2 regions of the Comamonas sp. CMM02 genome follow, and region 1 is predicted to be linked to the other one. Evidence: riboswitches for the same ligand, from Rfam matches in the RefSeq annotation. Region 1 holds a riboswitch; the other holds the start of a gene.
What was found. Region 1 has a riboswitch for thiamine pyrophosphate ahead of IB213_RS09095 (cytosine permease). Riboswitches for the same ligand answer to the same signal wherever they lie in the genome.
Positions count from the first base shown of each region.

Region 2: another riboswitch for thiamine pyrophosphate. It lies ahead of thiC (phosphomethylpyrimidine synthase ThiC); the one in region 1 lies ahead of IB213_RS09095 (cytosine permease).

Region 1 covers NZ_JACUZW010000002.1:850,134-865,580, reverse strand. The annotation lists gene IB213_RS09160 (branched-chain amino acid ABC transporter substrate-binding protein) at 1-702, opposite strand, end outside; gene IB213_RS09155 (3-(methylthio)propionyl-CoA ligase) at 978-2,615, opposite strand; gene IB213_RS09150 (YdiU family protein) at 2,827-4,317, shown strand; gene msrB (peptide-methionine (R)-S-oxide reductase MsrB) at 4,314-4,808, shown strand; gene IB213_RS09140 (septation protein A) at 4,929-5,492, shown strand; gene IB213_RS09135 (BolA family transcriptional regulator) at 5,485-5,751, shown strand; gene IB213_RS09130 (peptidylprolyl isomerase) at 5,824-6,609, shown strand; gene IB213_RS09125 (acyl-CoA dehydrogenase family protein) at 6,678-7,952, opposite strand; gene IB213_RS09120 (phosphotransferase family protein) at 8,059-9,150, opposite strand; gene IB213_RS09115 (Crp/Fnr family transcriptional regulator) at 9,157-9,876, opposite strand; gene IB213_RS09110 (hypothetical protein) at 10,334-10,612, opposite strand; gene IB213_RS09105 (TonB-dependent copper receptor) at 10,698-12,731, opposite strand; gene IB213_RS09100 (hypothetical protein) at 12,860-13,300, opposite strand; TPP riboswitch at 13,435-13,536, shown strand; gene IB213_RS09095 (cytosine permease) at 13,614-14,918, shown strand; gene IB213_RS09090 (SH3 domain-containing protein) at 15,121-15,447, shown strand, end outside.
Region 2 covers NZ_JACUZW010000001.1:829,640-845,086, forward strand. The annotation lists gene tcuB (tricarballylate utilization 4Fe-4S protein TcuB) at 1-386, opposite strand, end outside; gene tcuA (FAD-dependent tricarballylate dehydrogenase TcuA) at 390-1,814, opposite strand; gene IB213_RS03835 (LysR family transcriptional regulator) at 1,905-2,843, opposite strand; TPP riboswitch at 3,136-3,257, shown strand; gene thiC (phosphomethylpyrimidine synthase ThiC) at 3,565-5,493, shown strand; gene IB213_RS03845 (amidase) at 5,651-6,949, opposite strand; gene IB213_RS03850 (DUF2848 domain-containing protein) at 6,964-7,641, opposite strand; gene IB213_RS03855 (TRAP transporter large permease) at 7,669-8,952, opposite strand; gene IB213_RS03860 (TRAP transporter small permease subunit) at 8,949-9,575, opposite strand; gene IB213_RS03865 (TRAP transporter substrate-binding protein) at 9,636-10,679, opposite strand; gene IB213_RS03870 (GntR family transcriptional regulator) at 10,930-11,595, shown strand; gene IB213_RS03875 (L-lactate dehydrogenase) at 11,974-12,918, opposite strand; gene IB213_RS03880 (DASS family sodium-coupled anion symporter) at 12,919-14,427, opposite strand; gene IB213_RS03885 (hypothetical protein) at 15,214-15,387, shown strand.

The sequences.
Region 1 (15,447 bases):
GGTAATAACGCTGTCAGCACCTGACTGCTTGATCTTTGCAATGTAGGGTGCGAAGTCACGCACCTGTGCCAAAGGTGCCATGTCGTCACCCACAATTTCAACGTCAGGGCGTTTGCGCTGCAGCATCTCCTTGGCGTACTTGCTGACCTGGTGGCCGTGCGCATAGTTCTGGTTGATCAGATAAACCTTTTTGACCTCGGGCACGTCTTTCAGGTACGAGGTCAGCGCCTCCATCTTCATGGAGGTGTCGGCATCCAGCCGGAAGTGCCAGTAGCTGCATTTGCTGTTGGTCAGGTCAGGGTCTACTGCGGCGTAGTTCAGGTACACCACTTCCTTGCCCTTGTTGCGGGCGTTGTGCTTTTCCAGCGCATCCATGATGGCCAGTGCCGGGCCAGAGCCATTGCCCTGCACCACGTAGCGCACGCCCTGATCCATGGCTGAGCGCAATGCGCTGGTGGTCTCCTGCGGGCTGAGTTTGTTGTCGATGGCGATGATTTCAAACTTCACGCCTGCCGGGTTGTTCTTGCTGAACTCTTCAGCCAGGTACTGCCAGCTTTTCATCTGGTTGGTGCCTAGCGCCGCCATCAGGCCGGACAGCGGGTCTAACCATGCGATCTTGACGGTCTCGCCTTGCTGGGCCATAGAGGCACCGGCACAACTGAGCAATACGGAAGCGGCCACGGTCTTCAACACAAACTGCATGCTTGTCTCCTGCGTTGTAGGAATAGATTGAGGGCTGGTAGGAACTCACCGAAACACCCAGCAAGCGTAGTCAGTACACCGAGAAAAACGCATGGTGGTTTCACTCTTGGGACTATCCCCCTCCGTAGGAACCTGCATAAAAAAAGAGCATCCAAGGCTTATCCACACTTACTTTTACATACATTCAGCATGCAAAACTAAGCAGGGCAAGCGCCAGTCGCTCATTTATTTAAAAGATCGTCAACAGCGGGGAGCAAACCCCGCTGTACCGCCAGCTACGCCGATGGCAGCTTGTAATCCTTGAGCTGATCCCGCAGCTTGGTCTTGAGCATCTTGCCCGTAGCACCCAGCGGAATGGCATCCAGAAACACCACGTCATCCGGGATTTGCCACTTGGCAGTCTTGCCTTCGTAAAAAGCCAGCAGCTCTTCGCGGCTCAATTCAGCACCGGGCTTTTTAGAGACCACCACTATCGGGCGCTCGTCCCACTTGGGATGCGGCATGCCTACGCAGGCCGCCATGGCCACTGCGGGGTGGCCCATCGCAATGTTTTCAATGTCGATCGAGCTGATCCACTCCCCGCCAGACTTGATCACGTCTTTGGTGCGGTCGGTGATTTGCATGAAACCGTCTTCATCGATGGTGGCCACGTCTCCGGTGGGGAACCAGCCCAAGCCCTGCTCGTCCATCACCAGCGGGCTGTCGCCCTTGAAGTAACGCTCAATGATCCACGGCCCGCGCACCAGCAGGTCTCCGTAGGTTTTTCCATCCCAGGGCTGCTCATTGCCCTCGGCATCCACAATCTTCATCTCCACGCCATAAATGGCGCGGCCTTGCTTTTGATTGATCTTGAACTGGTCTTCCTTGGACAGTTTCAAGTGCTTGTTCTTGAGCGTGCACAGCGTGCCCAGCGGGCTCATCTCGGTCATGCCCCAGGCGTGCAGCACCTTCACGTTCAAGCCCTCTTCAAACGCCGTAATCATGGCAGGCGGGCAGGCTGCGCCACCAATCACCGTGCGGCGCAATGTGCTAAAGCCCAGCTTGCTGGCCTGCACATGGCTCAACAGCATCTGCCAGACCGTGGGCACGCCCGCAGCGTAGGTGACCCCTTCCGCTTCCATCAATTCGTACAACGATTTGCCGTCCATCGCCGGGCCGGGGAACACCACCTTGGCCCCTGTCAGCGCTGCTGAATACGGAATGCCCCAGGCGTTGACGTGGAACATGGGCACCACGGGCAGCACCGCATCGCGCGCCGACAAGCCCATCACATCAGGCAGTGCAGCTGCATAGGCATGCAATACGGTCGAGCGGTGGCTGTACAGCGCCGCCTTGGGGTTGCCTGTAGTGCCGCTGGTGTAGCACATGCTGGAGGCGGTGTTTTCATCGAGCTGCGGCCAGCGGTAGTTTTTGCTCTGCCCGCCAATCCACGCCTCATAGCTGATCAGCCCCGCAATGCCGCTGTCCGCAGGCAGTTTGTCGGCATCACACAAGGCCACCCATTGGCGCACGGTGGGGCATTTGGCATGCACTGCCTGCACCAAAGGCAGGAAGGTCATGTCAAAGCACACCACCTGATCTTCCGCGTGGTTCACAATCCAGGCCACCTGCTCCGGATGCAGGCGCGGGTTGATGGTGTGCAGCACGCGGCCAGAGCCACTGACGCCAAAGTACATCTCCATATGCCGGTAGCCATTCCACGCAATCGATGCCACGCGGTCGCCATGGGCCAGCTTCAGGCCATCCAGCGCATTGGCCAGCTGCTTGGCACGCGCCCCCAGATCAGCATAGGTATAACGGTGAATATCGCCTTCTACACGGCGAGAGACGATCTGCGCATCATGGTGGTGCCGTGCTGCAAACTCAATCAACGACGAAATCAGTAACTGCTGGTTTTGCATCAATCCTTGCATGGATGTTGCTCCTTGGGTGTTCGAGTAAAGACCATGCGCTGCACCAGCACACAGGCTGGCAACACTTTAATCCTGCATCCTAAGCGCAGCCCCCACAGCGCCGATTGCGGGCTTTCCAGCATGCATGTGTCGCCAATGTGCCAGTTGGACGGCTTTTCACAGCCCATTTCCTGCACGCAACAAGGTTTCACAGCTTGGCCACAATGGCTGCATGCATTCATCCGATGGTTCTCGCGCCATAGCGTGGCAAGAAGGCTTTGGCCGCCTTGGCAGCGCTTTCCTTACCCACTTACAACCCACACCCTTGCCCAATGCGCAATGGGTGGCTCGCAGCCCTGAAGTTGCCAATCTCGCAGGCTTGTCTGATGGGTTTCTGTACACCGATGCAGCCCTGCAAGCCTTCACCGGCAACACCGTATTGCCCGGCAGCCAGCCCTATGCAAGCGTCTACAGCGGCCACCAGTTTGGCGTGTGGGCAGGCCAGCTGGGTGATGGCCGGGCCATTCATCTGGGTGAAACCGCTGCAGGCTGGGAGCTGCAACTCAAAGGCGCAGGGCGCACGCCCTATTCACGTGGCGGTGATGGCCGGGCAGTGCTGCGCTCGAGCATCCGCGAGTTTTTATGCAGTGAGGCCATGCACGCGCTCGGTATTCCCACCACACGCGCACTGTGCCTGACGGCGTCAGATGGCCCCGTCTACCGCGAAGAAGCCGAGACCGCCGCCGTGGTGACCCGCGCGGCACCCAGCTTTGTGCGCTTTGGCCATTTTGAACACTTTGCCGCACGCGACATGAAGCACGAGCTGCGTCAGCTGGCCGACTATGTGATTGACCGCTACTACCCCGCTTGCCGAAATGGCTGGCAAAGTGGCAGCGCCAGCACAGGCAACGCCTACGCAGCGCTGCTGTATGAGGTGGGTCAGCGCACCGCACAGATGGTGGCGCACTGGCAGGCCGTGGGCTTTTGCCATGGGGTCATGAACACCGACAACATGAGTATCTTGGGGCTCACGATTGACTACGGCCCCTTTCAGTTTCTGGATGCTTTTGACCCCAGCCACATCTGCAACCACAGTGACCATCAGGGCCGCTACGCATTCAACAAGCAGCCGCAAGTTGCCTACTGGAACCTGTTCTGTCTGGGTCAAGCCCTGCTGCCGCTGATTGAAGACGAAGACATCACTGTGCAGGCGCTGGAGGCCTACCGCCCCACGTTCAGCCACGCATTTCGCCGCCTGATGTGCCACAAGCTGGGCCTGCCATCGGCCGCCGACAGCCATGAGGCAGCGGTCACGCCCGTCATTGGGCAGTTGCTGGACATTCTGGCCGCCAGCCGGGTCGATCACACCATCTTCTGGCGCCGTCTGTCCCTGTCCGCCCAAGACAACGATTACGAGCGCGCACGCGAGCTGTTTTTAGATACCGCTGCGTTTGACCGCTGGTTGCTCACCTATCAAGAGCTGTCCGTCCAAACAGGCAAAGCGCCTGATGCCCATGCAATGCTCAGCACCAATCCGGCCTTTGTGCTGCGCAACCACGTCGGTGAATTGGCCATTCGGGCCGCACAGGCCGGTGATTTCAGCATGGTGCAATCATTGCAGCAGGTGCTAAGTCAGCCTTTTGTCGATCACCCAGCGCACAGCGCCTGGGCTGATTTCCCGCCCGACTGGGCCTCATCTATTGCGATCAGTTGCTCGTCATGACATTCCCCATCCAAAAGACCGACACCGAATGGTTTGAAGCATTGCAAGCGCAGGGTGCTGAACCAGTGGCCTACCAGGTCACACGCCACGCGGCGACAGAGCGCCCGTTCACGGGCAAGTACGAGCAGCACTGGGCCGATGGCAGCTATCACTGCGTCTGCTGTGGTGCGCAGCTGTTTCATTCCGACACCAAGTTTGATGCCGGTTGCGGCTGGCCCAGTTTTTACAAAGCCGTTCCCGGGGCAATCACCGAAATAGTAGATCGCAGCCACCACATGGTGCGCACTGAAACTGTGTGCAGCCAGTGCGGCGCACATTTGGGTCATGTGTTTGAAGACGGTCCCCAGCCAACGGGGCTTCGCTACTGCATGAATTCAGCCTCGCTGAACTTTCACGACCCAGCCTCACAGGGCAGCGCCTGCACCCCGCACGAAGACAGTCTGGACAGCGCCCACACCGACAGCGGTGACAGTGGTGATGGCAGCAATTGACCTTTGCATCGCTGAAAGCCTGCGCCTTGAAGGTTTTAGGGCCAGCATGTCTGCAGTGCTATGGCATGCTTGGCATCTTTTTCGCATGACCGCGGACTTCTCCCAGTCCGAATGCATTTCATGAAACTGCTGATCGACTTTTTCCCCATTATTTTGTTTTTCGTGGCCTTCAAGGTCTGGGGCATCTACGCCGCCACGGCCGTTGCCATCGTGGCCACCATCATCCAAATAGCCTATCTGCGCATCAAAACTGGCAAGGTAGAAACCATGCAGTGGCTCAGTCTGGGTGTGATTGTTTTGTTTGGTGGCGCTACGTTGCTGGCCCACGATGAAAACTTCATCAAATGGAAACCCACCGTGCTGTACTGGCTGATGGGTGGCGCATTGCTGGTCGGTCATCTGATCTTCAAGAAAAATTTCTTGAAGAGTCTGATGGGCGCGCAGCTGCAATTACCAGAGTCCGTATGGACCACGTTGAACTGGGCCTGGACCAGCTTCTTTGCGGTCATGGGCGTACTGAATCTGTGGGTGGCCTTTAACTTTGATACCGATGCCTGGGTCAACTTCAAGATGTTTGGCGGTATTGGCCTGATGCTGGTATTTGTCGTAGGCCAGGCCCTGTACTTGGGCCGCTACCTCAAGGAACCCGAGCAGACTTCGGCCAAGGAGCCGGGCAATGAGTGAAGGCATCACCGCCGCAGCCATTGAGCAAATGCTGCGAGACAAGCTTGCACCCACGCAACTGCAAGTGATTGACGAAAGCGCGGCGCACGCTGGCCATGCAGGGGCCAATGGCACTGGTTTTGGCACGCACTTTCGCGTCCGTATCGCTGCACCTGCTTTTGAAGGCAAAAGCCGTGTTGCACGTCACCGCGTTGTGTATGATTCCTTGCAACACTTTATCGACCAAGGATTGCACGCCCTGGCGATTGAAGTGCTGTAAGCAGACGATTAGCTAGACCTGCCAACGGTCGTTGGCGGGCACCAACCACTTATCTTTTTCTTGGATTTCCGCATGAAAAAACAGCTTTTGCCCAGCCTTTTGGCTGCCGCCGTGTTGGGCACTGTCGCCCTTTCGGCTTCTGCGCAAAACTTGGCCATCGTCAACGGCAAGGCCGTGCCCCTGGAGCGCGTGACTGTGCTCAAGCAGCAAATTGAGCGCTCTGGCCGCCAAGTGCCTCCTGAGATGGACGCCCAGATCAAGGAAGAAGTCATTGCCCGTGAAATCTTCATGCAAGAAGCATCCAAACGCGGTCTGGACGCCACACCGGAGTACAAGCAGCAAATGGATCTGGCCCGCCAGACCATCCTGATCCGCGACCTGTTCACCGACTACCAAAAGAAGAACCCGGTCACCGACGCCGAGATCAAGGCTGAATACGAAAAGTTCGTACAAGCCAACGCAGGCAAGGAATACCGCGCCAGCCACATCCTGGTGGAATCTGAAGACCGCGCCAAGGCCATCATTGCAGAAGTGAAGGCTGGCAAAAAGTTTGAAGACATCGCCAAGAAAGAATCCAAGGACCCAGGATCGGGAGCGCAAGGCGGTGATCTGGGCTGGGCCAGCCCTGCCAACTATGTGCCTGAGTTCACTGAAGCCATGGTCAAGCTGCAAAAGGGCGGCCTGTCTGATGCGCCCGTGAAGAGCCAGTTTGGCTGGCACGTCATTCGCGTGGACGACCTGCGCGATGCCCAGTTGCCTGGTCTGGAAGACATCAAGCCCCAGATCGCCGAGCAGCTGGAACAGCAAAAGATGATGCAGTTCCAAGAAGCGCTGCGCGCCAAGGCCAAGGTGCAATAAGCCACTGCGCCAGCACCCACAAAAAAAGCGACCCTCGGGTCGCTTTTTTTGTGGTCTGCACGGCCTGTTTATGCACCCCGTGTAATGGGCACCTGTGCGTCGCGTCCATAGGTGCCGTACTTGCCCAGCTCCCACTTTGCAATCGCGTTGCGGTGCACTTCATCCGGGCCATCTGCAAAGCGCAGCGTGCGCGATGTGGCGTAGGCGTGGGCCAGCGGGAAGTCCTGGCACAAGCCACCACCACCGTGCACCTGCATGGCCCAGTCGATCACATCGCAGGCCAGTTGCGGAGCAACCACCTTGATCATGGCGATCTCGGAACGTGCTACCTTGTTGCCCACGGTATCCATCATCCATGCCGCCTTGAGCGTCAGCAGACGGGCCATGTCAATGCGGCAACGCGCTTCAGCAATGCGCTCTTGCGTCACCGTCTGCTGGGCAATGGTCTTGCCAAACGCCACGCGGCTGGAAGCGCGCTTGCACATCAGCTCCAATGCACGCTCTGCCTGGCCAATCAAGCGCATGCAGTGGTGAATACGGCCAGGGCCAAGGCGGCCCTGGGCAATTTCAAAACCACGGCCTTCACCCAGCAGCACATTGCTGACAGGTACGCGCACATTCTCAAAGTACATCTCCATGTGACCGTGCGGCGCATCGTCAAATCCCAGCACGCTCAAGGGGCGCACTACACGCACACCCGGGGTATCGGCAGGAACCAGCACCATGCTTTGCTGTGAGTGCTTGGCGGCCTCTGGATCGGTCTTGCCCATGGTGATGTAGATTGCACAGCGCGGGTCACCCGCCCCCGAAATCCACCATTTGTGGCCATTGATGACGTATTCATCGCCCTGGCGCTCAATGCGTGTGCAGATGTTGGTGGCGTCGCTGGAGGCGACCTCAGGCTCGGTCATCGCAAAGGCAGAGCGAATCTCACCGCGCAGCAGTGGCTGCAGCCATTGGTCGCGGTGCTCCTGGGAGCCATATCGGGCGATGGTTTCCATGTTGCCGGTGTCAGGCGCCGAGCAGTTGAACACTTCGGATGCCCAGCCCACACGCCCCATGATCTCGGCCAGTGGCGCGTACTCCTGGTTGGTCAGCCCCGCCCCCTGAACACCAGCGATTTCAGCCGTGTCTTTGGGCAAAAACAGATTCCACAAGTCTTGCTCTTTGGCTTTTTCTTTCAGGCCTTCAATGACTTTCAGTGGTGTCCAGCGCTTGCCTGCCTGCGTATTGGCTTCCAGTTCATGGTGAAAGGTTTCTTCTGCAGGGTAGACGTGCTCTTCCATGAAACGCAGCAAGCGTGCCTGCAATTCCTTGGTCTTAGGGGAGTAATCAAAATCCATGGAGTGCTCCTTTTCGTTAACTAGCAAACATGGGCATGCACTGCCCCCCGGCAGCTACAGGCCGTCTAACACACAAGGGGGTAAGGGGGGTTGTGACCGGCGCTGTTCAAGCGCCGTGTTTCTGTGCGTACGACCATGCCAGCTGTGCCATCGGACGTGCCGTATCGCCTGCTGCCTTGGCCTGTGCGCTGGAAGCTGTTCCGGCCTCCACACGTTTGGCAATGCCCTGCAAGATGGCCGCAATGCGGAACATGTTGTAGGCCAGATAAAAGTTCCAGTCTGCCTTGAGCTGCTCAGGCGTTGCCAGACCTGTGCGCTCGCAGTAGCGACGCATATATTCCGCCTCGCTGGGAATGCCTAGCGCCTGAATATCCAAGCCACCGATGCCACGCCCCAGGCTGACAGGAATGTGCCAGGCCATGCAGTGGTAGCTAAAGTCTGCAAGGGGATGGCCCAGTGTGGACAACTCCCAGTCGAGCACGGCGATGACCTTGGCAGCATCAGGAGCAAACATGACGTTGTCCAGCCGGTAGTCACCATGCACGATGGAGACCTTGCGCTCGTCCCTGGCGCTATCGGGCATGTTCGCTGGCAGCCACGCCATCAACTGGTCCATCTCTTGGATGGGCTGCGTGACGGAGGCTGTGTACTGCTTGCTCCAGCGTCCAATTTGGCGTTCAAAATAATTGCCGGGCTTGCCGTAGTCAGCCAGACCCTGCTGGTGCACATCCACGGTGTGCAGCGCCGCTATCACGCGGTTCATCTCGTCGTAAATTTCACCGCGCTGCGCGTTGGTCATTGCGGGCAGAGACTGGTCCCACAGAATGCGCCCCTCTTTGAACTCCATGATGAAGAAGGCGCGGCCAATGATGGACTCGTCCTCACACAATGCGTACATGTGCGGCACAGGGACATCGGTACCCGCCAGGCCGCTCATGACCTTGAACTCACGCTCAATGGCGTGCGCAGACGGCAACAGCTTGGCTACCGGGCCGGGCTTGGAACGCATGACGTAGCTGCGCCCCGGTGTGATCAATTTGTAGGTAGGGTTGGACTGCCCCCCTTTGAACATCTCTACCGTCACTGGCCCCTCAAAGCCTGCAACGTGCTGCACCATCCATGTGCTCAGCACTTGGACATCAAATTCATGTGCCTCAGAGACGGGTTTGGTACCTACAAAATGGTCAAAGTTGCTCATACGTCTTTAAAGGTCAGTTTCCACGATGCGCAAAAGCCCATCGCGGTCGCGCACCACCAACCCACCCGGCTCGATCCGGATGATGTTCTCGCGCTCCATGCCCTTGAGCTCTTGGTTCACGCGCTGGCGTGATGCCCCGAGCAGTTGGGCCAACTCTTCCTGCGCCAGTTGCAGGCCGATACGAATTTCCTCGCCATTGGCAAGGCTGGGAATGCCATAGCTGCGAGCCAGATGCAGCAGTTGCTTGGCCAGACGTGCCCGCAGTGGCAACGTGTTCAAGTCTTCCACCAAACCATAGAGCTGCCGAATGCGGCGCGCCGCCAGCCACAGCATGGCTTCGTAAAACTCTGTGTGTGTTGCCAAAATGCGTTTGAAATCTGCCTTGGCCACGCACAGCAGCGTGGTGGAGCCGTGCGCATACCCGTCGTGGGTGCGTCGATCCCCGTCGAAAATGGAGGTATCCCCAAACCACAGCCCAGGTTCGACATAGGTCAGCGTAATTTGCTTGCCCGTGATCGATGTGGAACTGATGCGAACCGCCCCCCTGGCGCACGCAAACCATTCTTCCGGCGCTTCGCCGCGGGCGCAAATTAACGCACCATCTTTGAATCGTTTGACGTAAGCGCATCGCAGAATGTCGTGCCTGAGAGAAGGTGAAAGGGATGAAAACCAGCGACCTGAGTTGATCGCTTCACGTTCTTCGATAGTAAGAATCGGATCGTCCATAGCCTGTCGTTTCTGTGACTGAAAACCAGACCATTGTCGCGTCAGAGACCAGCACGTTTCGCGCTTGAGCAGACCTCACATGGCCAATTTGTCCAGAAAGTGACACTTTTCGCTTTACAAAGCCAAAACACAAAGGGTTAACCCTTAACTTATTGTCTTCAAAGGACTTCTTTCAATAAGCCTGCATTCGTGCTTAGCGCGAATATGTGGTTTTTTTATTCGAAATTTCCGCTGTGCGGAACATGGTTATCCCCGCCGATGAGCCGACAGGCATGCCCAACAGCGGCCCAGCATGCAAAAAACAGCACGAAGTAATTCGGACCACAGCCCATATCTACGCCACCAAGACTGCATGCGCCAGCGGCCATAAAAAAAGCATGGCAAGAAAACCTGCCATGCTTTTTGGGTGACTAACAGCGCTGACGACATCAGCGCCAAAAGCCATTCGGATGTTCAGCTACGCTTGCTTATCTGTGTGCACTGGCACCACTGGAATGCGCGCACCGTGAAGATCAATCACGCAGGACACATCACCGATCTGCACCGGGGTGCCGTGAAAGCTGGCTTCCCATCCGTCAGTGAGTTTGAAGTTCATCGTTTCATTGACCAGCGTTCGCTCACCCTTCAACAATTGCATATCACTCGCACTTAACTCAATGCGCTGTGGATACGCGTTGTTGTGGGTTTTCCAGTGCTCGCGCAAGATAGCGATCAGGGTGTCATAGAGATTGGGCATGGCACTAATTTTAAGGGACAGCACCCTTACCGCAGTGCGGCAAGGGTGTGCTTATGCCTTTACCTGGTCGCTGCGCTGAACTGCATCAGAACTGGAAATCTGCACGCACCCAGACAGTGCGGCCAGGTTCTTGCAAGCGAGCGAACCCGGGATAACCAAAGCCTGCATTGCCTGCCAAGTTCAAATGCTCTGCATAGTCTTTGTCAAACAAGTTATCAACACCCGCGAGCAACTTGAGGTGCGAATTCACGCGATAGCTCGCATTGATGGCCAAGGTGCCAAAACCAGAGCTGGCCCCCAGATCACGCCCCACAATGTTGCCCTCATCCAAGCTATACCGGTGCTGGCCCGGGACCAGACGCCACAGAGCACCGGCGGTCCATGCATCTTGGGCGTAATCCAGCCCTAAGCGCAGTTCGGCAGGTGGAATTTGAGGCAAGGGCCGGTGATCAGTACGGTTGTCCGACCAGGTTCCTGCCAATGTGGCCTGCCCTGTCCATGACGGCGTCAAGCGGTAGCTGCCGCCCAGCTCCAAGCCCGCAGTACGTGCATCTACATTACGCACACTGGAGGTCATGCCCGGGTAATTGAGCAAGATGTAGTCCTGCACCACGCCCATATAAGCAGACACCCAGGCCTGAGCCTTGTCACTTTTCCATTGCGCGCCCACATCCAGCTGGGTGGTTTTTTCGGGCTTGAGTGTTACGAATGCATTGCCTTTGCCCACCGCACTATTGCCCGGCGAGATCAGCTCCCAGTAATCAGGGAAGCGCTGAACATGGCCAACCCCTGCATAGACCGTTGTGCCATCCGCAGCCACGTGCTCCCAGCGCAGAAAGCCACTGGGCATGGCCGAGCTACTGCGTGTATCGACCTGTGCCGCGCCATAGCGCTGCGCCTTGGCTTGATCCAGACGCAAGCCCCCTACCCAGCGTGTCTGCACACTGGCCTGCCAGCCCAATTCTGCAAACCATCCCCAGTTAGAAAACTTGGCATCGCGCACACGCTCTTTTGTCTGGAAAGGCAGCAGTGGCGTTCCTGTGCGCTTGTCGTGCGGGCTGGTGTACATATCCATGCCTGTGGTCAGCTCCCATTGCGCCGCGGGTTGCACAGTGGCTGCGACGCGCCCTCCTGTTGTGATGCGGCGCACATTGCTGGCCATGCCACCCGCCATCATTCCTGACGCTGGGGGTGTTCGCAGCTTGAAGTTATCCATCACATGGTCTGCGTTGTGGTGGTAAAGCTGTGCCTCCACTTTGGATAGCCAGCTGTTGATTTGGCGCTTTTCAAAGCGCAGCCCCCAGCTTTCTCGACGAAACTGGGTGCCGTCCATACCGCGCGCACCATACCGCGCCTCACCATCTCCAGCGCCAGCGCTTAACTCCAGCAAAGTCTGGGCATCGGGGGTCCAGCCCAGCGCAACGTCCGTGTTCCATTTTTCATAGGCTGAAGGCACGCGACGCCCGGCACCATCTTGGTAATCCTGGCTGTGCGCGCGGTTGGCACTCATCCGAGCAAACATGCTGGCATTCCCCAGCTCCAGCTCCACACGCTGGTCATTGCGGCCATGGCTGGCACCTAGCACGCTGGCAGAACCACGCGCACCAGGCTCGGTAAATTCAGGTGGCAGGCGATCAAAACGCACCACCCCCGCCGATGCACCAGGCCCCCACAGCACGGTTTGCGGCCCTTTCACCAAGGTGAGCTGGTCATAGGTCTCTGGGGAGATGTACGAACTGGGCGCATCCATGCGCGAGGGACAAGCGCCCATCAACTGCGAGCCATTGGTCAATAGCGGCAGCCGTGAGCCAAACTGCCCCCGAAACACGGGGTCGCTGTTCGATCCACCACTTCGGATGGCAGAAAAACCAGGAATGCTCTTGAGGTAATCCGCCGCATCACTGGCAGGAATAGGTTGCCGCGGCTGTTTAGGGTCGGTGACCACCTGCGCGAAAGAGTGATCGTGAATCGCCGTCACAACGACTTCTGGCAGTCGCTCACCTTGCTCAACAGGCATTGCAGCCCGGCTGACAGAGGCCATTGAAAACACGGATGCACACGCCCAGACACACACGCCGGGGGTCAAAGGGCCACGCGGTGCCCAAAATTGTTTATTCATCTTGCAAAAATCCGCGCCCCTTCCCTGCTGCAAAAGTCACAAGCGTGCAGGCACGCCTGCCCTGCGTGCATGCGGGTCAAGGCAAATTTGAATGAGGGATCGGCGCATCCACAAGGAATGCGCCCGTTTCAAACGCGCGCGGAAACGGGAGGTCCACGGGGCGGCAATTGCGCCGCCACCTGCAAGGAGGGAGGGAAATGTGCCGGGCGCCGCCAGTTTTCCAGGTAGGCGGGCTCAGGGTATTGAGCCAGTTGCAATGACCACGCAGGCGGCGGACTCAGTGCAATACAGAGCAAACATTGCGGATCTTGGTGATCGCTGTGTGGATTGCTGCTGTGGTCTTGATCGACCTGTGCCCCCACCCAAAGCGGCATCTGAACCAGGGTGCTAGCCGCACCCTCTGCCTCTGAAATACAGAGGCTTTCGTGCATCGCAACAGCCAGCGAATCGCTGCTCGTCGCCAGCCCACGCACGCGCGCACCAGAAAGCAGCGCTACCAGCCATAGCGCTGTAAACACCATAAAAACGATGGTGTGCAATCGACGGTTGTGACGCAGCTGCTCTAGCATGGGCGCCCATTATCAAATATGCGCGACTGCGCGCACCGCAGATCAAATAGCAAAGACAGTGCAATCTGCGGCAGATTTGCGCCTGCGCAACTTCTCTGAACAACGTGGCACAATCGCCCCGCTGCTTTCCTGCAGCAACTCGCTAGGGGTGCCCTGTGTCGCAGACAGAGGGCTGAGAGAGTCCCTTTGAACCTGATTGAGATCATCCTCGCGCAGGGAAGCTGTTCAGCTGGCCTATGCACCCGCACGCTTTGAGCGCTGCCCGGGTGCTCGCCTGTCACGGCCCCTGCTTCGTTGGCATACGGAGCATTTAATGAGCCCCTCTTCTTCCACACCCGCTAACCAGGCGCTGTCACAGACTTTGCCGTCTGAACGGGTGTTTGCCTTGCGCGACCACGCGGCCCTGTGGTTCAGCCTGGGCGTTGGCTTGCTGGTCATGCAGGTTGGTGCCTATTTATTGCCGGCACTGTCTACCCAGCAAGCCGTATTGGCGATTGTTTTAGGCTCAGCTTTAGGTGCAGGCCTTTTGGGCTGGATGGCCAAAATTGCCTGCGATACAGGCTTGTCCAGCGCAGCACTGATGACGCATGTGTACGGTCGTCAATTTGCCAAACTGCCTATTTTGCTGAATCTGGTGCAGCTCATTGGCTGGGGCACATTTGAACTGGTGGTCATGCGCGATGCCAGCGTTGCCATTGCACGTCAGGCAGGTGGCATGGTGTCCACGTTCTGGCCTGTGGTGATGACACTGGTCTGGGGTGGCGTGATTGCGCTGCTGATCAGTGGCTCCATGCTCAAGCTGGTGCGCCAGCTGATCGCACGTGTGGCACTGCCACTGGTGATCGCTTCACTGCTATGGCTGACATGGCACTTTGTGGGCCTGGCAATGGAGCAAGGCTGGCACAGTCTGTGGCATCGTGAAGGCACGGGCGGCATGGGCTGGTTACCCGCCATGGATCTGGTCATTGCCATGCCTATTTCCTGGCTCCCCCTCGTGGCCGACTATGCACGCCACGGCCGCGATGGCCGTAGCGCCCTGCGCGGCACATGGCTGGGCTATGCCGCAGCCAATATGTGGTGCTACGGTCTGGGTGTCCTGGTGACACTGACGCTGCCTAGCGCCGACTTGGTCACCGCCTTGCTGCTGGCCCAGGGTGGATTGATTGCACTGACCTTGATCTTGATTGACGAAGTAGACAATGCATATGGCGACACCTACTCAGGGGCCATGGCCGCGCACAGCATCGTGCCGCGCTGGACTCTACGCCGCTGGGGCCTGGCTCTGACGCTGGTGTGCGTTCTGCTTGCACTGGTACTGCCCATGCACAGCATTGAGCCATTTTTATTGATGCTCAGCTCCGTGTTTGTGCCTTTGTTTGGTGTCATCCTGGGCCGTTTGGCATGGCAGTCAGCACCTCAGCGCCTGTCCCAAGCTGCCCAGTGGCTGCAAGATGCACACCATACCCATTGGCCTGCAGTGCTGCTGTGGCTGTCGGGCGTGGCGTTTTACCATCTCCTGCCCTCGATTGCAGCAGAAGCTGGCCGCTCAGTGCCAACATTGATTGTCTGCTTTGTCTTGGCGCGCTGGTTACCGCGCACACCAGCATCCCGCGTGTGATCAAGTGAGGGCAATTTGCAAGTTGTGTCTAGACGTTTCATCACTTAATATCGGCCGCAACGCGATGACGTCAGGATTTCGCTCTGCTTTTTGCGTGTCAAATCCAAAATCAGAAGCGCCATCCAAGGCATGATTCATGCCATTGCAGGCAACGCGTTATACGTAAGTGCCTCAACCATTGATTCACAGGAGTTATTACCGCGTGCTGCCTCAACTTGCCCTTCACCTGACCGGCCGCCTGCGCCGCGGCGGCATTGCTGCCCTGTTGCTGACAGGCGCTCTCGCCTCCGCCCCTACGTTGGCCCACGCACAAGAGTTTTTGAGCATCAAGGGCAAAACCGTCAACATCCGTGCAAAACCCAGCACGCAATCCGAAATTGCCTGGGAGCTGATCAACGGCTACCCCGTAGAAGTGATCGCCAAGCAAGACGATTGGGTCAAGGTCAAAGACTTTGAGGGGCCATTGGGCTGGGTGCACAAACCCCTGACATCGACCGAACCTCACTTTCTGGTGAAAGCCGACACCGTC
Region 2 (15,447 bases), on a different contig from region 1:
CCATTGCGCTTGTACAGCTGGCCCAGCGCGGGTGGCCAGGCGTAGTCGATATAGGTTTGCCCTCGCACTTGGGCCATGGCCTTGGGGATGTTGATGGCAAATTCATGCGGTGGTGCGTACTGGCAGGCATGCAAGCAGGCACCGCAGTTGTGGCACAGGTTGGCCAGGTAATTGACATCGGCCTTGAGAAACTCCAGGCGGCGCGTCATGGCCGGAAACACAGCGCAAAAACCTTCGCAATAACGGCAGGCGTTGCAAATCTGCATGGAGCGCGCCACTTCATCTTCGGCGGCGGACATGGGCAGAATGGGGATGACTTTGCCGCCAGAGCCTGCGGCCAAGGATTGCGCCTCTTGGCCCAGTGCTTGCAGGGATTCGATGCTCATGGCTTAAACCTCGTCTTTCACAGCGCCGTGTACGGCGTCTTTTCCAGCAGCAGCCAGCGCTGCATTGCGCCCGGCAATGCGGCCAAAGGCGGTGCCAATCGACATGCCAACACCGGCGGTGTAGCCCTTGCCCAGCACGTTGCCAGCCATCATCTCGCCCGCTACAAACAGGTTGGGGCTGGGCTGGTTGCTCCAGCGCACTGCGGCGGTGTCGTCCACCTTCAGGCCCAGATACGTAAACGTCACGCCGGGGCGCAGCGCGTAGCCGTAAAACGGCCCGGTATCAATCGGGCGTGCCCAGTGGGTTTTGGCCGGTGTCAGGGCCTGGGTGTGGCAATCGTCCAGTGCGGTGTGGTCAAACTTGCCGACTTTGCAGGCACTGTTGTAGGTATTGAGGGTGTGCATGAAGGTATCGACATGCAGCCCCAGTTTGTGGGCCAGCTCGGGCAGGCTGTCTGCCTTCACACCGGGAAACACGGGCGGCATGAAGCGGCCAATGGCTTTGCTGTCGATGATGGAATACGCAATCTGCCCCGGCTGCTGTGCCACCAGGCGCCCCCAGATGGCATAGCGCTTGGGCCAGAAATCTTCTCCCTCGTCGTAAAAACGCTGTGCATCCCGGTTGACCACCACGCCCAGCGAGACACAGTCAATGCGGGTGCAGATACCGCCGTCATACAGCGGGGCGCGGGCATCAATGGCCACCATGTGTGCCTGTGTAGGGTCGCCAATGCCATCGACCTGGTGATCATCGAGCAGGTGTTTAAGCAGTACGCCCTTGTTGAACGCAGTGCCGCGGATGATGAAGTTGTCTGCCGACCATTCGCCGCGCTCGTTCTGGCCCCAGGCCTCGCGCAGCCACTCCCGGTTGGATTCAAACCCGCCGGCAGCCAGCACACAGCTTTTTGCGGTGATGCGCTGGCCGTTGACCCATGCGGCTTGAAAGACACCGTCTTCAATATCGAGGCGATCCACGGGCGATTCGTAGCGAATTTCAACGCCCAGTTTTTCAGCGCTGCGGTAGTAGGCATTGACCAGCGCCTTGCCACCGCCCATGAAGAACGCGTTGGTGCGTGCCACGTGCAAAGCACCAGACAGTGGTGGCTGAAAGTGCACGCCGTGCTTGCGCATCCAGCTGCGGCAGGTGGAGGAGGCGCGGATCACCATGCGGGCCAGATGTTCGCTGGTGATACCGCCTGTGACCTTGAGCAAGTCTTGCCAGTACTCTTCTTCGGGGTAGGCCTCTACCAGCACGTCCTGCGGTGCATCGTGCATGCAGCGCAGGTTGCGGGTGTGGGCGGAGTTGCCGCCGCGCCATTCGCGCGGTGCGGACTCCAGCAGCAGCACGCGCGCACCTGCTTCGCGCGCCATCAGCGCGGCACACAGGGCGGCATTGCCACCACCGATGACCAGAACATCGGTGTCCATGAATCTCTCTCCTTGCAGTCTCACTCGTGGGGAATGTGAACTCTAGGCAGAACGTTCAGGGTGAGGCAGGTGGCAAATGGAATGGGGGTATCAGTTTTCGTGATGACTCAGCGTCGCGCCTGCCCATGCGCCACTGCTGACCAGTTGCCTGGTGCAGTCCAGCAGCACCACCCGGGCAGCCAGCGCGGCGGGTGAGAGCTCGTCCTCAGACAGACCGCACAGCATGGCGGGGCGGCGCACCTGTCCGTCAATGATTTCGGACCACTGAAACATTTCTTCAGCGGCGTGGTGCAGCTTGACGGCAGACCACGGCTGTACGGTGGCCCCCATGCCCGCCATGACGGCTTCCATCAGCAGGGGCAAACCATCAATTTCCAGTGCCATGTTCAAGGGAATGCCTGCGTGCGCAAACGCAGTAACGATGGAGTAGCGCAGCCCATGCGTGCCCGATGGCAGGATCAGCGGCACGCCCCGCAGCTGCGCCATGCTGGTGGTGGCTGTGTGCGGGCACACAGGGTGCTGCCTGGACTGAATGAGGTAGAGCTTTTCTTCCAGCAGCGGCAGCACGCTCCAGCGTCTTGCATTCTTGTCATCAAACAAGATGGCCAGATCCAGCTGGCGGGCATTGAGCAGGCTGGTCAGGTGCCCGGAGAGGGCAGACACCATGTGCAGGCGCACCTCGGGATAGCGCTCACGCATGGCTTTCATCAGTGGCAGACCCAGCACCGATGCAATGGTGGGAGACAGGCCAATGCTCACCGCGCCGGACAGCCGTGCTTGCTGTGCAGCCCGAATGGCCTGCTCGGCATGGCGCAGTGTGAGCTGTGCTTCGTGAAAGAAGGCAATGCCCGCTTCGGTCGGAACCGTGCCTTTGCTGGTGCGTTGCAGCAAGCGGGTGCTCAGCTCACCTTCCAGGCGGCTGATTTGCTGACTGAGTGCGGATTGCACCAGGTTCAGATCCAGTGCTGCACGGCTCATGGAACCGAGTTCTACAACGCGTACAAAGTAGCGCAACTGACGCAGTTCCATAGTCTGTCTGGGGTTTGAGTGGGGAATGTGGCACCGCTGTGCAAAGCTTGGATTACACAGCGGTGAACATAGTCTGTTCTTGCAGTGCTGTGCATGTGAGTAACGCGTATGACTTGGCGAATTTTCCACATCGCAAGGTTTTTGATGGCTGCAATGCTTCCATCTCAAAGGGCTAGGCAGGATACCTGCCGCTGCACGTGCACCAGCTGGTGCAATGGCCGAGGGTGAAAAAGTTTTACCCCTAGGGGGCCGCATGCAGCATGCGCTGTTGCTGCCAAAGGTCGGTATACTTTGAGCAGCTCCGGGGTGTGCGAAAGCGCTGAGATGTAAAAAGAGATTGAAAAATCTCTGATTTGCGAACCCGACGAACTTGATCCGGTTCATACCGGCGTAAGAAGAGCGGGACCCTGACGCAGGGCCAGTGAATGACAGCTTGATGGCATCTCCATGTCCTTGGCCGTGATTCATGCGGCACAGCACACCCCAGGCGCCTCGCGCACTGGGGTTTTGTCTTTTATGGACTGACCTCATGGCGCGTCAGCCATGGCCGGAATCAGCAGATTCTGGTTGGTAAAGACGATACCGAACCCTTGGTATCTCTTGCTTCACCAAGGTGCACCGTGGTCTGTGATGGACGCAGTCCATCGCAAGCTACGGCCAGATCAGAGCCACGCATTCCTCGGAGCGCTTTATCCCCGCTTTGGCCTTTGAGGAGACCGCGATGAACGCACCCGATTCCATCTTTACCCCCGCTGCTGGCAATGCACCAGATGCCACTCGTTTTGCGCAGCTGCTGGCCCAGTCGCGGCAGCCTTTTCCTGCATCCACCAAAAGCTATCTCAGCGGCGCATTGCACCCTGAGCTGCGCGTGCCGGTGCGTGATATTGCACTGACTAACGGCGAGCAGGTCAGTGTCTATGACACATCCGGCCCTTACACCGATCCTCAGGCGCAGATCGACGTGCGCCAAGGGCTGGCCAGCGTGCGCGGTGCATGGATTGAGGCGCGGGGCGACAGCGAGTTCTACGTGGGGCGCCCGCGCATGGCGCTCGATGATGGTGGCAAGCGCGGGGAAGAAGACAACCGCGTCGCGCAACTGCGCGCAGAAGCCGCCGCACTGCAGCGCCAGCCGCGCCGCGCTAAATCTGGCCAGAACGTGACCCAGATGCACTACGCCAAGCGCGGCATCATCACGCCGGAGATGGAATATGTGGCGCTGCGTGAAAACGGTCGCCGCGAGTGGATGCAGCAATACCAGCAAGACACCGCACGTGAAGCGCGTCTGGCCGGTAACAGTCTGGGCGCCTCCATTCCAAAAATCATCACCCCTGAGTTTGTGCGTGACGAAGTGGCCCGTGGCCGCGCCATCATTCCGGCAAACATCAACCACCCCGAAATTGAACCCATGGCGATTGGCCGCAATTTCAAGGTCAAGATCAACGCCAACATCGGCAACTCTGCCGTGACGTCCAGCATCGAAGAAGAAGTGGAAAAGCTGGTCTGGGCCATTCGCTGGGGTGCGGACAACGTGATGGATCTGTCCACCGGCAAGAACATTCACACCACGCGTGACTGGATCGTGCGCAACTCGCCTGTGCCAATTGGCACGGTGCCGATTTACCAGGCACTGGAAAAGGTGGGCGGCATTGCCGAAGACCTGACCTGGCCTATCTTTCGCGACACACTGATTGAGCAGGCCGAGCAGGGGGTGGACTATTTCACCATCCACGCGGGTGTGCGTCTGGCCTATATCCACCTCACGGCGCAGCGCCGTACGGGCATTGTCTCGCGTGGCGGCTCCATCATGGCCAAGTGGTGCATGGCACACCACCGCGAGAGCTTCCTGTACGAGCACTTTGAAGACATCTGCGACATCATGAAGCAGTACGACGTGAGCTTCTCGCTGGGCGATGGTCTGCGTCCCGGCTGCGCATCTGATGCCAACGATGAAGCACAGTTTGCTGAACTGGCTACGCTGGGCGAGCTGACGCAAGTGGCCTGGAAGCACGATGTGCAAACCATGATCGAAGGCCCCGGGCATGTGCCTTTGCACATGATTCAGGCCAACATGACCGAGCAGCTCAAAACTTGCCACGAAGCGCCGTTTTACACACTGGGCCCGCTGACCATCGACATTGCTCCCGGTTACGACCACATTGCATCGGCCATTGGCGCGGCCATGATTGGCTGGATGGGAACGGCCATGCTGTGCTACGTAACGCCCAAGGAACATCTGGGCTTGCCCGATCGTGATGACGTCAAGCAAGGCATCATTGCGTACAAGATTGCGGCGCACGCCGCTGATGTGGCCAAGGGCCATCCGGGTGCACGTTCACGCGATGATGCACTGAGCCAGGCGCGCTTTGACTTCCGCTGGGAAGATCAATTCAACCTGGGCCTGGACCCTGACACGGCCCGCGCCTTTCACGACGAAACCCTGCCCAAGGACAGCGCCAAAGTGGCTCACTTTTGTTCTATGTGCGGCCCCAAATTCTGCTCCATGAAAATCACGCAGGAAGTGCGTGAATTCGCAGCCGCCAAGGGGCTGGCTGAGGGACAGGGCATTGCAGCTGGCATGCAGGCCAAAGCAGAGGAATTTAACCGCACGGGTGGGCAGCTCTACATTCCATTGACCAAAGTGCAGGCATAAGCCGCATGTAGCGGATGACTGACCCAGGTGGCTGGGCGTCCGCTTTGAAAGCACTGAGACATCCACGAAGCGCGACTGAAATGGCTGCTGCCATCAGCAGTGCGCGCTTCGTGGCTCTCGGTGCTTTTGCAGTTTGGAGAGGGCGTTTCTTTAGGGCTTAGAGGCTGGCGCTGATGGCTTGGGCGAGCGCCAGCAAGTCGCGGTCAGCACCTCGCTTGCCAACGACCATCAGGCCCACTGGCAACTCGCCTTGAGAGCGGGGCAATGGGATAGAAGCTGCAGGCAGGTCGTAGAAGTTGAAGACGGACGGGTTGCGCAGAACCAGCATGTTGGTGCGATTGAACTCTGCCGCGTCGTCCAGGCTTTGAATCGTCGGAGCAACGACTGGAACTGTTGGCAGCAGCAGTACATCGAAGTCTGCGATGGCCGCATCGAGCTGCGGCTGCAACTTGGCACGCGCTTGCTGCACGGAAACGTAGTGTGAAGCTGCAACCGTTTGCCCACGGGTAATACGTGCTTTGACCAGCTCGTCCAGCTGATCGTCTGTGCCATTGGCAAACAGCTCCTGGTGGATCTGAGCCGCCTCACAGGCAATCAAGGTGCCGTTCTCCTGGAGCTTGAATGGCGCGCCAAGCAGGTGGTCCAGATCCGCGTCCACGGCTTTGATGCCGCTGGCTGTCAACTGCCCCAACGCTGATTCAAACGCTTTAAGCACTTGCTCATCCGCATGCGTAAAGAGCAGGCCACGAGGGATGCCTACACGCAGGCCATCAACGCTTCGCACAATCAATGGCTCCCATTTCTGGCCAGCCAGTACGGCATCGGTCTTGGCGCAGTCAAGCACATCATTGGCCAATGGGCCAACGGTGTCCAGCGAGTACGACAGGGGCAATGCCCCTTCGCGTGTCACCCGCGCCTGCGTGGGCTTGAAGCCGGTGACGCCGTTCAGCGCTGAGGGAATGCGGATGGAGCCTCCGGTGTCGGAGCCAATGGCAATCTCGCACATGCCGCGTGCCACAGCAACACCCGCACCAGAAGACGAGCCTCCGGGGATGCGGCTTGCATCCTTGGCATTGCCAGGCGTGCCGTAGTGCGGATTGATGCCGATGCCCGAGAAGGCGAACTCGGTCATGTTGGTTTTGCCAATGATCACAGCGCCTGCACAGCGCAGGCGCTGCACGATGACCGCGTCTTGCTGGGCCGGTGGTGCTGTGCGCAGCACCTTGGAGCCAGCGGTAGTGGGCTCGCCAGCCACATCAAACAGGTCTTTGATCGACACGATACGGCCATCGATAGGGCTCAAAGAGATGCCAGCTGCGGCACGGGCGTCGGCTGCTGCAGCCTCTGCCCTTGCGGATGCGGTGTAAACCTTGACGAAGATGCGAGCACCTTCATCACCAGCAGCGGCAATGGCTTGCAGCGCTGCTTCGGTTCGTTGAACACAATGTTTGGACATGGCTGCAATCTTTATCAGGCAACTTCGGGAAGGATTTCAATTTCGTAGCGGTGGTGCAGCGAACGGTTTAACACCGGATCGTGCAGCTCCATCTCGAACACTGTCGATGGGCGAATGCCACCGATAGCGCCAACGGTGCCACAGGTCATCACAGTGCCTTGCGCAAATGTACCGTCGTAGCCGCTGATCAGATCGCGCGGTGTGCGCAGGGTAGACATGGGGCCATCCTGGTACTGCTTGCGCTCACCATTTTCAGTGATCCAGGAGCGCAGGATCAAGGAGTCGATGTGCTCTTCCACATCAGCGTACAGCCAAGCGTCTTTGGCCGCTGGCTTGGCGCACACCTGTTTGGACAAGGCCACGCTGTAAGCCTCCAGCTTGCGGTCTGTATGGTCAGAGGCAATGCTCAGGCACAGCTGACCTTCGGCTTCAAACACCAGTGCTTCGATTTCACCGGATGAGTGCGGGCCCACGACCTGCACCACAGGCTCTTGCGTGAACTGGTTTGCACCAATGCGGTAGTACAGGGGAACGCTGGTTGGGCGCGGCACGCCAATGGCGGCCAGCTCTTCGATGTGGTGCTCAATGGCGGCAATGTCACGGCCAGCCCAGCCCGCAACGATCAGGTGGTTCAGTTCAACTTCCACGGCACGGGTCTGCCCTTTGGATTCGATGTTGAAGGTAGCTTGCATTTGTATTTCCAATGATTTCAAAAACAGTTAGCCGAAGGTGGTGGGCATCCACATGGCAATGGCCGGGAAGAGGGCCAGCAGCAGCAGCATCACGAACATGGCTGCGACAAAGGGCAGTGAACCCACGATCACATCGTTCATGGAGCCAGACTTGCGCAAGCTCTGCACGACGAAGAGGTTCATGCCCACAGGTGGGGTGATCAAGGCGGCTTCAACCAAAATGATGATCATGATTCCAAGCCATACGGGGTCGTAGCCCAGACCGATCATCACGGGGGCCACGATGGGGATCGTGGTGATCATCATGGACAGCGTTTCCATGAAGCAGCCCAGCACCAGATAGAAGATCACCAGGACCAGCAACATCCAGCCTGCAGACAGACCCAGGCCACCGATGAAGTCAGTAATCGCATTGGTCAAACCCGTTGCCGACATCACGAAGTTCAAGAAGGCCGCGGCGATCACGATCAGCATGATCATTGCGGTGGACTTCATGGTGCCTTCGACAGCTTCGCGCAGCATGTTCAAAGACAGGCGGCGGTAGAACGCCGCCAGCACCAGCGCACCGAACACGCCCAGCGCAGCAGCCTCTGTAGGGGTTGCCAGACCTGCGTAGATCGATCCCACCACCAAAAAGAAGATGCCCAGCGGAGGCAGCAGGTTCACCAGGCTGCGAAAACGCTCACCCCAGCTGGCGTGGATCTTCTTGCCACCCCATTGAGGCTTGAGAACGCAGGCGATGATGATCGTCAGGATGAACAGCCCCGCCAGCATGAAGCCGGGGATGATGCCGGCCAGATACAGCTTGGGCACGGAAGAGTTCGTGAGAACGCCGTACAGCACCAGATTGATCGACGGCGGAATCAAGATGCCCAAGGTGCCACCAGCAGCCAGGCTGCCCAGAAACAGGGATTCCTTGTAGCCGTGCTTCTTGATCTGTGGAATAGCCACAGTGCCTACGGTGGCAGAAGTGGCCACGCTGGAGCCGGAAGTGGCCGAGAACAGCGTGGACGCACCAATGTTGGCGTGCATCAAGCCTCCGGGCAGCCACGACAGCCACAGGCTCATGGACTGGTACATCTTCTCTGCCAGGCCGGCGCGCAGCAGCACCTCGCCCAGCAAGATGAACAAAGGAATGGCGACCAGCAGGAACTCGTTGTTGGAGTTCCATGAAATTTCGCCAAGTGCTCGCGTCAGCGGAAGCTCAGAAAACATGGGGTCCAGGGTCAGGCCCAGAACGCCAAGGGCGGCGCCAACCGGGATACTCAACCCGATAAGCACCAGCAAAATGGTCATTGCGGTTGCAATCATGCTTTCACCTGCTCTCTCTCGGACTGGATCAAACGCTCGCCGTTGGCGGCCTCTTCTTGCGCTTCTTCTTGTGCGGAGCGAACACCGCACAACAGCTGCAATGCACCGATGTCACCAGTCACCAGCAGGTAAGACGATCGGGCAAGCATCAAGGTCATCACGATGCACATCCAGGCCAGACCGATGAACCACATGCCCTGTGGAATCCAAAGCGGCGTTGCCATGGTGGAGTTGGCCGTGGAGCTTTGTATCCATGAAGCGGCCAGCACGTCCCAGGCGTAGTAGGTCAGAAAGACCATGAAAACGCCCAGAGCCACGACAGAAAGCCAGTCCAGAAACGCAGCCAGCTTGAGGGGCAGTTTCTGGTAGAGCACGTCCACACGCACATTGGCGCGCTGGAGGGTGGCAAAGGCCAGTGCCCAGCTGGTGCTGATGGCAAAAGCAAAGCTTGAAAGTTCATCGGCACCACCGGTGGTGAAGTTCCAGAACTTGCGGGCGACAACGTCAAAGCAGATAAGCAAGACGCTGGCAATGAGAAGAGATCCTGCTGCCCAGACCGCGTACTGTGAGAGTACGTTGGCCAAGCGAAGCGGAGCCCACTGTTTTTGTGCAGCTAAGTTCATGACTCGTCCCTTTAAAGCTTGGCGGACGAATCCGCCAATTTCATGCTGTTTAAAGAAGAATTACTTCTTTGCTGTCAGGCCCACGACCTTGCCGATCGTTGCGTTGAAATCACCCACGCATTGCGCGTTGCAGCGAGCAGCCCACTTGGTCAGAACCTTCTCTTCAAAGATCTGCTTCAGCGCGGCCTTGTCAGCTTCGGTCGGCTGGACCAGAACCATCTTGCCCTTCACGGCTTCCTTGCAAGCAGCTGCGCCTGTGTTGCAGTCGTAGCCTTCCTGGGTCTGTTTTGCCGCGCCAGCCCAGATGTCATTGACCAGGGTCTTGTACTTGTCCGCGATCAGCGCCTGAACACCGGGGTTGAGCTTGTCCCAGGATTTCTTGTTCACTGCGTGAATCTGCTGGTTCCAGTTGATGGGCAGTGCGTACAGGTGGGTAGAGACCTCGTACCACTTGGCGGAGTAGCCAGACAGCGAGCCAGTGATCGCGCAGTCCACCACCTTGTTTTGCAGCGCAGGCACTACCTCGCCGAAAGCCATGGTCACGCTGTGACCGCCCAGAGCCTCCACAAACTCAGCCTGAGTGCGGCTGGAAGTGCGCACCTTCTTGCCCTTCAGGGAAGACAGATCTTTGATATCGGCGTTACAGAACAGCACCTGTGCGGGGTAGGTGGACATGCCCAGCACCTTGATGCCCTGGTTGCCATAGAACTTTTCGTAGGCAGGCTGGAATGCATCTGTCACTGCGCGCGCGGTCTTTACATCGGTGGCCAGACCTGCGAGGTCGATGGCCTCATTGATGGGGTTGTCGGCTGCGAAGTAGGCCAGCGTTGAAGTGCCAAACTCGATCACGCCGGAGCTCATCAAGCGAATGACTTCAGGCCCCTTCAGGCCCATGTCATTGAAACCCTTGATGTCGGCAGTTACCTTGCCGCCCGAGGCTTCGGGGATGGTCTTGGTCCAGAAAGGCTTCTCAAAATCGTTGTACAGAGTCAGATTGCTCAGAGCCCCAACGACTTTCACCTTGGTTGCAGGCAGATCAGCTGACTGTGCTGCAGGAGTGAAAGATGCAATGGCAAGCGCAAAAACAGAGAGAGCACGTTTCATGATGATGTCCTTTCAGAAAGCCTGAGGCCAGGATGAGCACAAATGGTGCGGTGATGCACCAATCTGCAATTACTGTGAAATTTCACTGCAACTTTAGAAGAAGAACTCTTTCAGTTGTAAGAGGGTTTTCCCTTCTTTCTGAAATTGTTGTGAAATTTCACAATAGCGACAATGCTGCTAAAGCGAGAAACATGCCAGTCAGAAATTTTTATAAGATTGCTGCAAGCTGAATGGAACAACGGAGATACGTGTGATACCCCGACAAGTCAATAAAAGAGGTTCAGCTGTTTCGCAAAATGAGCAGGCCTATGAGCTTTTGCATGGGCGTTTAACTACCCTTGTGTACAAACCGGGTGAGTACCTGAATACTGCCGTTTTGATGAGCGATCTGGACATGGGCAGAACACCCATCAACCATGCGCTGCATCGACTTGGCAACGAAGGGCTGATACAGATCATTCCCCGCAAGGGCGTGATGGTCTCGCCTCTGTCGATTGATGACGCGCTGCACATGATTGATGTGCGTCTTGTCAATGAAAAACTGTGCCTGAAACTGGCGGCAAAGAACATCACCAAGGCAGAGATTGAGCAGCTGCGTTCCATCAATTTGGCGTACAACAAGGCCGTGGCCAATCGCGCTGTGGCTGAGGTGATGAGCCTGGATGGCATGTTCCATGAAGTGCTGGCCACTGCATCTCGCAATCCTGTGCTTATCGATGTCTTGCGTGTGCTGCATGCCCGTTCACAGCGTTTCTGGGCAATTTCTCTTTCCAGCAGCGGGCATATGAATGAAGTTCAAGATGAGCATGAGCTGGTTGTGGATGCGCTGGAGCAAGGGGATGCCGAGTCTGCGCAGCAAGCAATTTCTGACCATGTGCTGTCGTTCAGGAATGCGCTGATCAATGCCCGGTCCTGATGGGGTGTGTGCGTTGTTGTGGCATCAATCAGTCCAAGCCACAGTGCCGGCTTGTGTGAAGCGGTTAATGCAACAGCGCCCGGTGGTGATGGATGTGAAACTGACATGGAGACAACGGATCACTCCATGCGATTCCTGACTGCTTCCGGCTCTTTTTTATTTCGATGGTGATTGCATGCGTGCTGTCTCCATGCATTGCAGTGTGGATAAAGCAGTGTGCTCAACAGGCCATCCTGCTGTCCTGCAAGGCAGCTTATGACCGCATAAAACCGCAGTACCTTCTGTCACTGAGAAGTTGTTCAAGCAGCAAGGCAATGCTCTGATGAGATAAAAAAAGCCAGCTCACTAGGAGCTGGCTTTTTGTTGATTGCTATGGTTTTACAACAATTGCAGGCCATCGGCGATGGTGGTGGACAGCAAGGCAGCGCTGCTGCGCAGTGCCTCGGTTTCGGCGGCATCCAGGGTTGGCATGAACGGGGCAGAGGCTCCGCGTGCGCCGATCAGGTGGGGCAGGGAGACACAGGTGTCGCGCACGCCCAGTAGCTCAGGCATGCAGGTGGACACCGCAAACACCGATTGCTCATCGGCCACGATGGCTTTGACCAGGCGTGCAATACAGCCGCCAATACCGAAGTTGGAGACACCCTTGCCCGCCTTTATGCGGTAGGCCGAGGTGCGTACATCTTCGGCAATTTGCAGTTGCATGGCCGCATCAATCGGGCGGCCCACTTGTGCCGCAAAAGCCGTAACGGGCATGCCAGCGACTTGGGCGCTGCTCCAGTTGGGTACAGACGAGTCGCCATGCTCACCCAGCACATAGGCGTGGATAGAGGGTGGTGCCACGCCCAGGTAATCGGCCAGCCGGTCGCGAAAACGGATCGAGTCCAGCGAGCAGCCGGTGCCAATTGCACGGCCCGGTGGCAGCCCATAGCGGTGCACGGCGATGGCGGGCATTACGTCCACCGGGTTGGTGGCGAACAGCAGCACGGCATCGGGGGCCACTTTCAGAATCTGGCCGATGATGGTGTCCGTCATCTTCAGGTTCTGCTGCAGCAACTCCAGGCGCGTCTGGCCGGGCTTCAGGCTGGCACCCGCAGTAATGACCACCACCGAGGCTCCGGCCAGATCGGCATAGTCGCCTTCGCTGACGCGGGCAGCCGTACCAAAGGCAGCGGCGTGGCCAATGTCAGCCGCCTCGCCGGCAGCGCGGGCAACGTTCTGGTCAACCAAAATGACCTGGCTGATGCCGGGCGTGGCCGACAGCAAATAACCTGCTGCCGCACCCACCTGGCCAGCGCCAATAATGCCAATACGTGCACCCATTTACAGCACTCCCATAGCAGGCCACAGCGTGGCGGACAGCAGCAAAATCAACCCCAGGCCAGCCAGCGTGACCACAATCCCCACCTTGGCGAACTGCGCCGTGTTGAAGGCATTGGTGCCGTAGCACAGCATGTTTTGCGGCGCATTCGTGGGCAGGATGAAGCCGAAGGAAACCACAAAGCTTTGAATCATTACGATGCCGAAAGCTGTTTCAGGGCTGACGGGCAGGGTCTGCGTGAAAGCGATCATGATGGGGATCAAGGTGCTGGCCAGACCGGTTGCCGAAGCAAAGCCCAAGTGCAGCACGATGCTGAACACCGACAGCGCCGCAATCACCGCCACGACAGGCAGCGCAGACAGGCCCATCTGGCCCAGCGTTTGCTGTGCCAGCCATCCAGCCGCACCGGTCTTGGACAGCAAATTGCCCAGCGAGATAGACGCTGCAAACAGCACGATCGTGCCCCAAGGCACCAGCTTTTCAGCCTGCGACCAGTGCATCACGCCAATTTTTGGCATCAGCAACAGAGCGATGCCGATCTGGGTGGTGGTGGTGGTGTCAAAAGGGTGCAGCATGCCTTCGGTGGACCACATCACCAGCAGCAATGCAGCCACGGCGATCAGGCGTTTTTCCACGGCGGTGACCGGGCCCAGCTCGGCCAGTTGCTGGCGCAGCTTGCCAGCCATGTCTTCACCTGCAGGCACCTGGGGGCGCAAAATCCACAGTGCCGCAAAGAACAGCACCACGCACATGCCGATGGTGAAGGGCAGCGCCGTCACAAACCATTGGCCCCATGTGATAGTTCGGCCAAAAGCCTGCTGCATGAAGTCCAGACTGATGATGTTCTGTGCAGCGCCGGTTTTGATGGCCATGTTGAAGATGGAGCAAGCGCTGGCGGTGACGATCATCAGCGTGGCGCCCAGCGAGCTGTTCACAGCCAGCCCCAGAGCGGCAGTAATGCCAATCATGATGGGAATCACTGCACCCACGCGGGCGGTGGCAGATGGGATGAACAAGGCCAGCACAAAGCCAACAATCATGGCCCCCAGTATCAGACGGGCTGGCGATACGCCGATCTTGCTCATCACGATCAGTGCGATGCGTTTGTCCAGCCCAGTGTGCTTGAGCGCTACAGCCAAGAACAGCGCGGCAGCCACGAGCAGTACAGCGGTGGACGAAAAGCCGGTGAGCATGGTGCTCAGCGCAGCCGATGAATTCATCACCTTGCCGCCTTCGGTAAGTGATGTCCCCATCAGCCCCAGCACGGCGGCACCGGTCAATACCACGGCACTGTTGGCGGGTGATACGCATTCGCTGATCCACAGCACCACCACCAGTACCAGCAGGCCCAGAGCCACCTGGCCCGAGTCCGTCAGTCCGGCTGGCTGGGGCAGGGCCAGAACGATGCCGTACAGCACCAGGCCCAGCAGCAGATAGGCTAGCTTTCTATTTGAATCAGGTTCCGGTTTCGATGTGATCGGGCCGGTTTCGGGTGCAGGCATAGATGCCATATGAGTTCCTCGCAAGAGTAAAAACCATCAGATTGGTTGGAACTATGCTAGTTCTTGTGCACAGCCCCATGCTTCAGATAAGAGGTGTTTTTCTATGCAATCTTGATGTGTGTCAAGGGAGTGGGTGGCTTCGCCTGCGCTGCAGCCTTGTGTGCCAGTGCTGGCTGTGCATTGACCCCTGCGACAGCGAGAAATGGCAAGCCAGTTGTGCCTGCAAATCGAAGCCCGCCTGATGAGCAGTCAGGCATGAAGCACCGAAGACCTTGTCACCTGCAAAGCCGTGCACCACATTGTGATTTTTGCGGGGGGGAGGACTTTATCAGCAGTTCCTATTGAGGCCGAGATGCAAAAAAGCCTGAGCGATGAAGCTCAGGCTTTGCATGACTGGTGGCAGGCCCGGTAGATGGGGCAAGCTAGTGGTATGAGATTGAAAAAAGAAATTGAGATACAGCAAGCAGGCATCCCAACAGACAGCTGGCAGGGATCGGTCCAGTGTGGGGCAATCTCAAATATTTGATAGTAGACAGAGCGATAGAGGAAAAAGAAAAAGTGCCTGAAAGGCGCGGCTGTGGCACACGAATTAAGTCTTGAAATCCGCATGGATGCTTGGATCTGTCGTTTGGTAAGTTGAACATACCAACAAAAGTACCAACAAATTTTTTGTTGACCCCTCTCACGTCCAAATCTGGATGGCATTGCTGTGGGTAGTGCGTCCTTGGGCGAACGCGCCAAGCTGCCGGTCAAGCAGTGAGCATGCACAAGAAGCGCGGCAACTGATAGGGCAGCTTGCACCGCCAGCAAGTGCCGCCGCTGGCCGAGCTCAAGAAGGTGCTGCGTACCAGCAAAGCGCGCCGCTTTGTGGACTCCAGCCGCGTCATCAACAGCGCGATCAAGACCCGAAATGCAGGCGATGACCAGGGCAAGGCGGTGCGCTGCTGGGTGTTTGAGTTGGGCGGTTAGACCGCTCTTTTCTGAGCCGACTCCGATCTCATGGCCAGCCCCGGAAACGGGGCTTTTTCA